Regions from separate parts of the Streptomyces sp. NBC_00203 genome, predicted to be linked through region 1. Evidence: riboswitches for the same ligand, from Rfam matches in the RefSeq annotation. Region 1 holds a riboswitch; each other region holds the start of a gene.
What was found. A riboswitch is a leader RNA that binds a small molecule or an ion and turns the genes downstream of it on or off. The one in region 1 is predicted to bind thiamine pyrophosphate.
Positions count from the first base shown of each region.

Region 1 (3,268 bases):
CGTGCTTGCCCCTGAAATCGAAGCGCGCGAAGACATACGCGCCGGGGAGCGCGATCAGCAGCGTGAGCACCGTCGACGCGAGCGCCTGCCAGGTGGTGAACCACAGGACGTGCCGGATGTCGGACTGCGCGAGCACGTCACCGATCCGCCCGAGCTGCCAGGCCCCGTCGACTTTGAGGCCGCGCGCGACGATCGCGGCGACGGGGTAGGCGAAGAAGACGGCGAAGAACGCGACGGGCAGGGCCATGAGGCCGAGCCGCGTCGCGCTCCCGCGCTTCCTGGGCGCCGCCTTGGCTACTTCAGTACGAGCGAGGTCCACGACTTGACCCACTGGTCACGGTTGGCGGCGATCTTGGCGGGGGCCAGGATCTCGGGGTCCTTGGCCTGCGGGCCGAACTCCGTGAACTCGGCGGGCACCGTGGCGCCCTTGACCACCGGGTACACGAACATGTTCAGCGGCATGTCCTCCTGGAACTCCTTGGTGGCCAGGAAGTCGATGAACGCCTTGCCGCCCTTGGTGTTCTTGGCGTTGCTGAGCAGCCCCGCGTACTCGACCTGGCGGAAGCAGGTGCCGGTCGCGACACCGGTGGGCGCGGTGGTCGGCTTCGGGTCGGCGTAGATGACCTCGGCGGGCGGCGAGGAGGCGTACGAGACGACGAGCGGCCGGTCGGCCTTGGCCTTCTTGCCGCCGGCGGATCCGGAGAACTCGTCGTTGTAGGCCTGCTCCCAGCCGTCGACGACCTTCACACCGTTGGCCTTGAGCTTCTTCCAGTAGTCCTGCCATCCGTCGTCGCCGTACTTGGCGGCGGTGCCGAGCAGGAAGCCGAGGCCGGGCGAGGACGTGGACGCGTTCTCGGTGACGAGCAGGTTCTTGTACTCGGGCTTGATCAGGTCGTCGAAGGACTGCGGCGGCGTCAGCTTGTGCTCACTGAAGTAGGCCTTGTCGTAGTTGACGCAGATGTCGCCGGAGTCGATGGGCGTGACGCGATGCTTGTCCTGGTCGACCCGGTACTCCGGGAGGATCTGGTCCGCGCCCTTGGCCTCGTACGACTGGAACAGCCCGTTGTCGAGCGCCCGCGACAGCAGGGTGTTGTCGACGCCGAAGAAGACGTCGCCCTGCGGGTTGTCCTTGGTGAGGATCGCCTTGTTGACGGCCTGCCCGGCGTCGCCGTCCTTGAGGACCTTGACCGTGTAGCCGGACTGCTTCTCGAAGTCCTTGAGGACGCTCTTGGAGACGGCCCACGAGTCGTGGCTGACAAGCGTGACGGTCTTCGAGTCCGCCGAACCGCTGCTGTCGGACGACCCGCACGCGGAGAGCGTGACGAGGCCCAGGCCGACGACGACGGCCGTGAACGTCTTGGTGGTGCTCACTGAATTCCTCCTGGCTGACCAGGAAGAGACGCGGCCCTGCCCGGGAACCTCTGACGGTTCCCGGGCAGGGCGCAACAGCTCGAGTAATGACCGAACTTCCTACCCAGAATGACCTGGGCAAGGTTCTGAGGGTCTGCGGCCCACCGGTGACCCGGCTGCCGCACTCTCAGCGCTGTGGCGCTCCCCTGTCGGAATATGAAGATGTACCTACGGGGGTCAGACTACCGCTCGGTGGCCGCGAGCTGCCCGCACGCCCCGTCGATCTCCTGGCCGCGGGTGTCCCGGACGGTCACCGGCACCCCGTGGGCCGCGATCGCCTCGACGAACGCCTTCTCGTCCTCGGGCCGCGAGGCGGTCCACTTCGAACCCGGGGTCGGGTTCAGCGGGATGAGGTTGACGTGCACGGGCTTGCCCTTGAGCAGTCGGCCGAGCCGGTCACCGCGCCACGCCTGGTCGTTGATGTCCCGGATGAGGGCGTACTCGATGGAGAGCCGGCGCCCCGACTTCGCGGCGTACTCCCAGCCGGCGTCGAGCACCTCGCGCACCTTCCACCGTGTGTTCACGGGGACGAGGGTGTCGCGCAGCTCGTCGTCCGGCGCGTGCAGCGAGATGGCGAGACGGCACTTGAAGCCCTCGTCGGAGAACCGGTGGATGGCGGGGACCAGCCCGACCGTCGACACGGTGATCCCGCGCTGCGAGAGCCCGAGTCCGTCGGGCTCGGGGTCGGTGAGCGCGCGAATGGAGCCCACGACCCGCTTGTAGTTGGCGAGCGGCTCGCCCATGCCCATGAAGACGATGTTGCTCAGCCGCGCCGGACCACCCGGGATCTCGCCGTCCCTGAGGGCCCGCATCCCGTCCACGATCTGGTGCACGATCTCACCCGTGGAGAGGTTCCGGTCGAGGCCTGCCTGCCCGGTCGCGCAGAACGGGCAGTTCATGCCACACCCGGCCTGCGAGCTGATGCACATGGTCACCCGGTCCGGGTACCGCATCAGCACGGACTCGACGAGCGTGCCGTCGAAGAGCCGCCACAGGGTCTTGCGGGTGGTGTCCTGGTCGGTCGACAGATGCCGTACGACCGTCATCAGCTCCGGAAGCAGCGCCTCCTGGAGCTTGCCGCGCGAGGCGGCCGGGATGTCCGTCCACTCCGCGGGGTCGTGCGCGAACCGCGCGAAGTAGTGCTGGGACAGCTGCTTGGCGCGAAACGGCTTCTCACCGATCTCGGCAACGGCCTCTTTGCGCTCGGCCGGCGTGAGGTCGGCGAGATGCCGCGGCGGCTTCTTGGCTCCGCGGGGTGCGACGAAGGTGAGCTCGCCGGGGACTGGACGTGCCACGATCGGGCATCTCCTCATGACTACAGAGGCCTGGCACCCCGCGCGGGCGGGGACAACGGCAGGGCCATACCCAAGCCAGGAGACCTCACTGGACCACCCCCGCGGTGGCGGGGACGTACGAAAGGGCCCGCAGTCTGATGCCGCGAGCCCTTCCAGAGTACCTGCTGTCCGTCAACCCGAGCCGACGAAGATCACCAGCAGCAGCCACACCACCGGAGCCGTGGGCAGCAGCGAGTCCAGCCGGTCCATGATGCCGCCATGCCCCGGCAGCAGCGTGCCCATGTCCTTGATGCCCAGGTCCCGCTTGATCATGGACTCGCCGAGGTCGCCGAGCGTGGCGCTGGCCGCGACCGCGAGGCCGAGGATCAGGCCCTGCCACCAGGTGCCGTCCTCGATCAGGAACTGCATGCACAGCGCACCCGCCGCCATCGCGAAGCTGACCGCTCCGAACAGGCCCTCGCGGGTCTTGCCGGGGCTGATGCGCGGCGCCAGCTTGTGCTTGCCGAAGCGCCAGCCGATCGCGTACGCGCCCGTGTCGCTGACGACCGTCAGGAGCAGGAACG
Region 1 is NZ_CP108126.1:7,628,950-7,632,217, reverse strand. It holds gene OG975_RS34185 (ABC transporter permease) at 1-319, opposite strand, end outside; gene OG975_RS34180 (thiamine ABC transporter substrate binding subunit) at 295-1,371, opposite strand; TPP riboswitch at 1,450-1,568, opposite strand; gene rlmN (23S rRNA (adenine(2503)-C(2))-methyltransferase RlmN) at 1,593-2,723, opposite strand; gene OG975_RS34170 (phosphatidate cytidylyltransferase) at 2,877-3,268, opposite strand, start outside.

Region 2 (3,268 bases), 4.8 Mb from region 1:
GCCGACGTACTGGACGAAGCGGCCGAACTGCTCGGACCAGAAGTACGGGACCGGGTCGTACGCCGCCGGGGCCTCGCCGATGATGTTCGCGGCGACCGTACGCGGGCCCTGGAGAGCGTTGTCCCAGTGGTGGACGAGGAGGCGGTCCTCATACCTTCCCGAAGGGAAGGAGGCACAGTCGCCGACCGCGTAGACGTCCGGTACGGAGGTGCGCAGGTGGTCGTCGGCCACGATCTCGTGGTGGGCGCCGAGTGCGATTCCGGAGCCGGCGAGCCAGGCCGTCGCGGGGCGGGCCCCGATGCCGACGACGACCGCGTCCGCGGGCACCCGGGAGCCGTCGTCGAGGACCACGGCACCCGGCTCGATGCGCTCCACGCGCGCGTGCGTTCGCAACGAGGCCCCGCTGTCCGCGTACCAGGACGCCATCGGCGCGGCCACCTCGGCGGGCAGTGCCCCGGCGAGCGGCCGGTCGGCGGCCTCGACGACGGTCACCGCGCACCCCGCCTCGCGCGCCGCCGTGGCGAACTCGGCGCCGATCCAGCCCGCCCCGACGACCACGATGTCGTGCTGCTGAGCGAGGACGGGACGCAGCCGCTCGGCGTCGTCCAGGGTGCGCAGCAGATGGACCCCGGGCACACCCTCCGCGCCCGGCAGCTGAATCGGCTCCGCGCCGGTGGCGATGACCAGGACGTCGTACGGCTCGGGCCCGGTGGCGGTGTCCAGCTCATGCTCGCGAGGCCGTACGCCGAGCGCCTCGCGCCCGAGCTGCAGATCGATGTCCAGTGCCTCGAAGTCGACGTCGAAGGCTGAGCCCTCGGCCTTTCCGAGCAGCACGGCCTTGGACAGCGGCGGCCGGTCGTACGGCTGATGGGGCTCCGCGCCGATCAGCGTCACGCTGCCCTTGAAACCCTGTTCGCGCAGGGCGACCGCGGTCTGCACACCGGCCATGCCCGCGCCCACGACGACGACCCGCCGTGCCGTACGCCCCTGCGACTGTGCCTGCGTCTGCTCGCTCACCTGATCACCATAGACAACTGACAATTCGTCAGTCAGCGGACGCGTTCAGTGACCTGTTCCACAATCCTCGCCGACCTGTCCGCCGACCTGCTCCACGATGCTCGTCCCGCTGCCCGTCCGCGACTCCCATTCCCAGGTCTCCTCCAGGCGTACGCGCCCGTCGGGCAGCTCGACCACGAGGGACACGCAGTGCCCCGACGAGGTGCTGCCGTCGTGCTTCAGCTGTACGTACCGGAAGTCGAGCCGGTCGTCCTGGCGGGTACCCAGAAGGTGGCCTCTTATGACGTCGCCGCCCGCGTATTCGGCCCAGATCTCGCCGTCCTTCTCGTGGTACGTGAAGCGGGTGCGGGTGCCCACCTGCCCGGGCGCCTGGTCGGCGACAGGGGCGAGAACGAGGCCGTCGAGCGAACGCGCCATGGGCGGAGGCTCCCTTACTGAGACAGGTGGCGGCGGGCTAGGGTGGCCACCGTAAAGCACTCGCGGGAGCCCGGACGTACTGGGCTGAGAGGGAGGCTGGGACGGCCTCCGACCGTACGAACCTGATCCGGGTCATGCCGGCGAAGGGAGGGGCTGGACGCCCATGTCGCCTACACGTACGTCAGACGTCCTCGTCATCGGGGGCGGAATCATCGGGCTCGTGACGGCCTGGCGGGCCGCGCAGCGCGGGTTCACGACCGCCCTCGTGGATCCCGAGCCCGGCGGCGGAGCGGCCCAGGTGGCCGCCGGAATGCTCGCCGCCGTCACCGAACTGCACTACGGCGAGCAGACCCTGCTGGGTCTCAATCTCGCCTCCGCGCGCCGCTATCCGGAGTTCGCCGCCGAGCTCACCGAGGTGACCGGCCAGGACCTCGGCTACCGCCAGTGCGGCACGCTGGCCGTCGCGCTGGACGCCGACGACCGCGCCCATCTGCGGGAACTGCACGCCCTGCAACGCCAGTCGGGGCTCGACTCCGAGTGGCTGAGCGGGCGCGAGTGCCGCCGTCTGGAGCCGATGCTGGCACCCGGGGTACGCGGCGGTCTGCGGGTCGACGGCGACCACCAGGTCGATCCGCGCCGGCTCGCGGGGGCCCTGGTCACCGCGTGCGAGCGGGCCGGAGTGGTGTTCCACCGGACATGGGCCGAGCGGCTGACCGTCGCGGGGGACCGGGCCACCGGAGTCGTCACCACGGCCGGCACCGAGCTCGCCGCCGGCCAGGTGGTGCTCGCCGGGGGCAGCCTCAGCGGGCGTCTGGCGGGCGTTCCCGACAAGGTCCTGCCGCCCGTGCGCCCCGTGAAGGGGCAGGTGCTGCGGCTGACCGTGCCGAAGCGGTACGCGCCCTTCCTGAGCCGCACCGTGCGGGCCGTGGTGCGCGGCAGCCAGGTCTACCTGGTGCCGCGCGAGAACGGCGAGCTCGTCGTCGGCGCCACCAGCGAGGAGCTGGGCTGGGACACGACGGTGACCGCGGGCGGCGTGTACGAGCTGCTGCGCGACGCCCATGAGCTGGTTCCCGGGATCACCGAGCTGCCGCTCACGGAGACCCGTGCGGGACTGCGCCCGGGTTCGCCCGACAACGCGCCGCTGCTCGGTCCGACCGAACTCGACGGCCTGCTGCTGGCCACCGGGCACTACCGCAACGGCGTCCTGCTCACGCCCGTCACCGGTGACGCGATGGCCCACGCCCTGACCACCGGTGAACTCCCCGACGAGGCCCGCCCCTTCACCCCCCGGCGTTTCAGCGCCGCCGCCCTCACGGAGCAGCCCGCATGAACATCTTCGTCAATGGAGAACGGCAGCGGATCGCCGCGGGGACCGCTCTCGACTCGCTCGTCGCGGCCCTCACCGTCGCACCGTCCGGCGTGGCCGCCGCGCTCAACGAAACCGTCGTCCCGCGCGGGCAGTGGTCGTCCACCGCCCTCTCCGAGGGAGACCGCGTCGAAGTCCTCACCGCCGTCCAGGGAGGCTGACCCATGGCCGACGATCCCTTCCTCCTCGGTGGTACGTCCTTCTCGTCCCGGCTGATCATGGGTACGGGCGGTGCGCCCAGCCTCGACGTCCTGGAACGCTCGCTCGTGGCGTCCGGCACGGAGCTGACGACGGTCGCGATGCGGCGCGTGAACGCCTCCGTGCACGGCTCGGTGCTGTCCGTCCTCGACAAGCTGGGCATCCGCGTGCTGCCGAACACAGCGGGGTGTTTCACCGCGGGTGAGGCCGTGCTGACCGCCCGGCTCGCGCGGGAAGCCCTTGGCACGAACCTGGTCAAGCTGGAGGTCA
Region 2 is NZ_CP108126.1:2,804,006-2,807,273, forward strand. It holds gene OG975_RS12870 (NAD(P)/FAD-dependent oxidoreductase) at 1-1,017, opposite strand, end outside; gene OG975_RS12875 (hypothetical protein) at 1,063-1,434, opposite strand; TPP riboswitch at 1,487-1,600, shown strand; gene thiO (glycine oxidase ThiO) at 1,598-2,764, shown strand; gene thiS (sulfur carrier protein ThiS) at 2,761-2,961, shown strand; gene OG975_RS12890 (thiazole synthase) at 2,965-3,268, shown strand, end outside.
Region 2: another riboswitch for thiamine pyrophosphate. It lies ahead of thiO (glycine oxidase ThiO); the one in region 1 lies ahead of OG975_RS34180 (thiamine ABC transporter substrate binding subunit).

Region 3 (3,268 bases), 2.4 Mb from region 1:
AGCACAGCCCCGACGACTCCATTGGCCACATCGATCCCGCCCATGTCGGGCAGCGTAGGGATGTTGATCACGCCATGCGCGATCTTGTCTCTTCCGTTACGACGTGGCCGCAGGACGTCCCACAGCCCGGGCAGGCCCCGGTCGTGGTGACCGGGGCCCGGGTGAAGGAGTCAGCCCGGGTCAAGGAGTCAGCACATGTGTCCGGCTCAGTCGGCCATGGGCAGGTAGACCCGGTTGCCCGCGGCCGCGAACTCCTTGGACTTCTGCGCCATGCCCTCTTCGATCTCCACCTGCGAACCGCCGTGTTCCCGCCGGATGTCCTGCGAGATCTTCATCGAGCAGAACTTCGGCCCGCACATGGAGCAGAAGTGAGCCGTCTTGGCGGGCTCGGCCGGCAGTGTCTCGTCGTGGAACTCCCGTGCCGTGTCCGGGTCGAGGGCCAGGTTGAACTGGTCCTCCCACCGGAACTCGAAGCGGGCGTCGGACAGCGCGTCGTCCCATTCCTGCGCACCTGGGTGCCCCTTGGCGAGGTCGGCTGCGTGGGCGGCGATCTTGTAGGTGATGACGCCGGTCTTGACGTCGTCACGGTTGGGCAGGCCCAAGTGCTCCTTGGGCGTGACATAGCAGAGCATGGCCGTGCCCCACCAGGCGATCATCGCGGCACCGATGCCGGAGGTGATGTGGTCGTACGCCGGCGCGACGTCCGTCGTCAGCGGGCCGAGCGTATAGAACGGAGCTTCATCACAGATCTCCTGCTGAAGGTCGATGTTCTCCTTGATCTTGTGCATCGGGACATGTCCCGGGCCCTCGATCATGGTCTGTACGTTGAAACGCTTGGCGATCGTGTTGAGTTCCCCGAGTGTCCTCAACTCCGCGAACTGCGCTGCGTCGTTGGCGTCCGCGATCGACCCGGGCCGCAGCCCGTCGCCGAGCGAGTACGTGACGTCGTACGCCGCGAGGATCTCGCAGAGCTCCTCGAAGTTCTCGTACAGGAACGACTCCTTGTGGTGCGCCAGGCACCAGGCCGCCATGATCGAGCCGCCGCGCGAGACGATGCCGGTCTTGCGGTTCGCGGTGAGCGGCACGTACGGCAGGCGTACCCCCGCGTGGACCGTCATGTAGTCCACGCCCTGCTCGGCCTGCTCGATGACCGTGTCCTTGTAGATCTCCCAGGTCAGCTCCTCGGCGCGGCCGTCCACCTTCTCCAACGCCTGGTAGAGCGGCACGGTGCCGATGGGGACGGGGGAGTTGCGCAGCACCCACTCGCGGGTGGTGTGAATGTTGCGGCCGGTGGACAGGTCCATGACCGTGTCGGCGCCCCAGCGGGTCGCCCAGGTCATCTTCTCGACCTCCTCCTCGATGGAGGACGTGACGGCCGAGTTGCCGATGTTGGCGTTGACCTTCACCAGGAACCGCTTGCCGATGATCATCGGCTCGATCTCCGGGTGGTTCACGTTCGCGGGCAGCACCGCGCGGCCGGCGGCGATCTCCTCGCGTACGACCTCGGGGTCGACGTTCTCGCGGACCGCCACGAACTCCATCTCGGGCGTGATCTCTCCGCGCCGGGCGTACGCGAGCTGCGTGACCGCCTCTCCGGCGCGGCCCCTGCGCGGCTGACGCGGCCGCCCTGGGAAGACCGCGTCGAGGTTGCGCAGGCCCCCGCGCGGTGAGGTGTGCTTGATCCCGTCGTCCTCAGGACGGACCGGGCGGCCCGCGTACTCCTCGGTGTCACCGCGGGCGATGATCCAGTTCTCGCGCAGCGGCGCCAGACCCCTGCGTACATCGGTGTCGATGGTCGGATCGGTGTACGGGCCGGAGGTGTCGTACAGCGTGACGGACTGCCCGTTGGTGAGGTGCACCTGGCGGACCGGCACCCGTAGATCGGGGCGTGAACCCCCGACGTACCCCTTGTGCCAGCCGATGGACTTCCCGGCCTCGCCGTTCTCGGCCGGGGCGGACACCCCACCGTTCTCGGCCGGAGCAAGCGCCCCGTCCGTCTGGCTGGAGGCAGGCGTGCGTACGTCCTTGTTGGTCATGAGACCTACTCCCTACGCCGGCATTACCCGGTAACAGGTTCGGCGGTCGACGCAGCGGCTTCCGTCCGCCGATGTTTCATGTGAAACATCGCTAAGACGAAGGTCAGCGCCCTCTCAGCCCGGTGCTCCGAGCTCCCGCGTGTGCAAAGGTGCCTCCACGCTAGCGTCATATCTGGCGCGGTGAACAGAGGGCCCCCTCCGTTCTTGCGATGATCGGTCGGTGACCACGACACAGCAGTCCCCGTTCCCACCGTCCGAGCCGCCGCGCGGACCCGGTTCCGGTGACGGCCATGGACACGGCTCCGGTGACGGCCGCGGGCATGGTCCGGACGGTGGCGGCCATGGCCCCGGACCCGGTGACGGTCACGGACCAGGCAATGGGCACGGCCACAGTCCCGGCGGCGGGCACGGCCACTCGCACAGTCACAGCCACGGCCCCGCCACCCCCGTGTCCAAGCATCTGCGCAAGGTCATCGCCGCGGTGCTGATCCCCTTCACGGCGGCGGTCGTCGTGGGTCTTGTGGTGTTGTGGCCGGGCGGCGCTCCCTCTCACGAGCGCACCGGCGTCGGCTTCGACCGGCAGACCCAGCAGGCGACGGTCACCAAGATCGACAAGGTGGACTGCAAGTCCGTGAACGCCTCGGGGGAGACCCCGACAGGCGACACCTCCACCGCCGAGGGCTCCTCCGCGCAGCAGCAGGCGACGGGCGACTGCAAGAAGGCGACGATCCGGGTCGACACCGGCAAGGACAAGGGCCGTACGTTCACCGAGATCGTCCAGCCCGACCAGTCGCGGCAGTTGCACGAGGGCGAGAAGGTCGTGGTCGCGTACGAGCCCTCCGCGCCCAAGGATCTGCAGTACTCGGTCACCGATGTGAACCGGAAGCTCCCCATGGCTCTGCTCGCCGGGATCTTCGCACTGGTTGTCGTCGTGGTGGGCCGGATGCGCGGCATCATGGCGCTGGTCGCGCTGGCCGTCAGCTTCCTGATCCTGACGTTCTTCATCCTGCCCGCGATCTTGCAGGGCTCGAATCCGCTGGTCGTGGCGGTCGTCGGAGCCAGCGCCATCATGCTGATCGCGCTCTACATGTGCCACGGCCTCTCCGCCCGTACATCGGTGGCGGTGATCGGCACGCTGCTCTCGCTGCTGCTGATCGGTGTGCTCGGCTCCGAATTCATCGGCTGGGCGGCACTGACCGGCAACACCGACGACAACACCGGCCTGATCCACG
Region 3 is NZ_CP108126.1:5,266,427-5,269,694, forward strand. It holds gene OG975_RS23635 (hypothetical protein) at 1-71, opposite strand, end outside; gene thiC (phosphomethylpyrimidine synthase ThiC) at 207-2,036, opposite strand; TPP riboswitch at 2,029-2,185, opposite strand; gene OG975_RS23645 (YibE/F family protein) at 2,257-3,268, shown strand, end outside.
Region 3: another riboswitch for thiamine pyrophosphate. It lies ahead of thiC (phosphomethylpyrimidine synthase ThiC); the one in region 1 lies ahead of OG975_RS34180 (thiamine ABC transporter substrate binding subunit).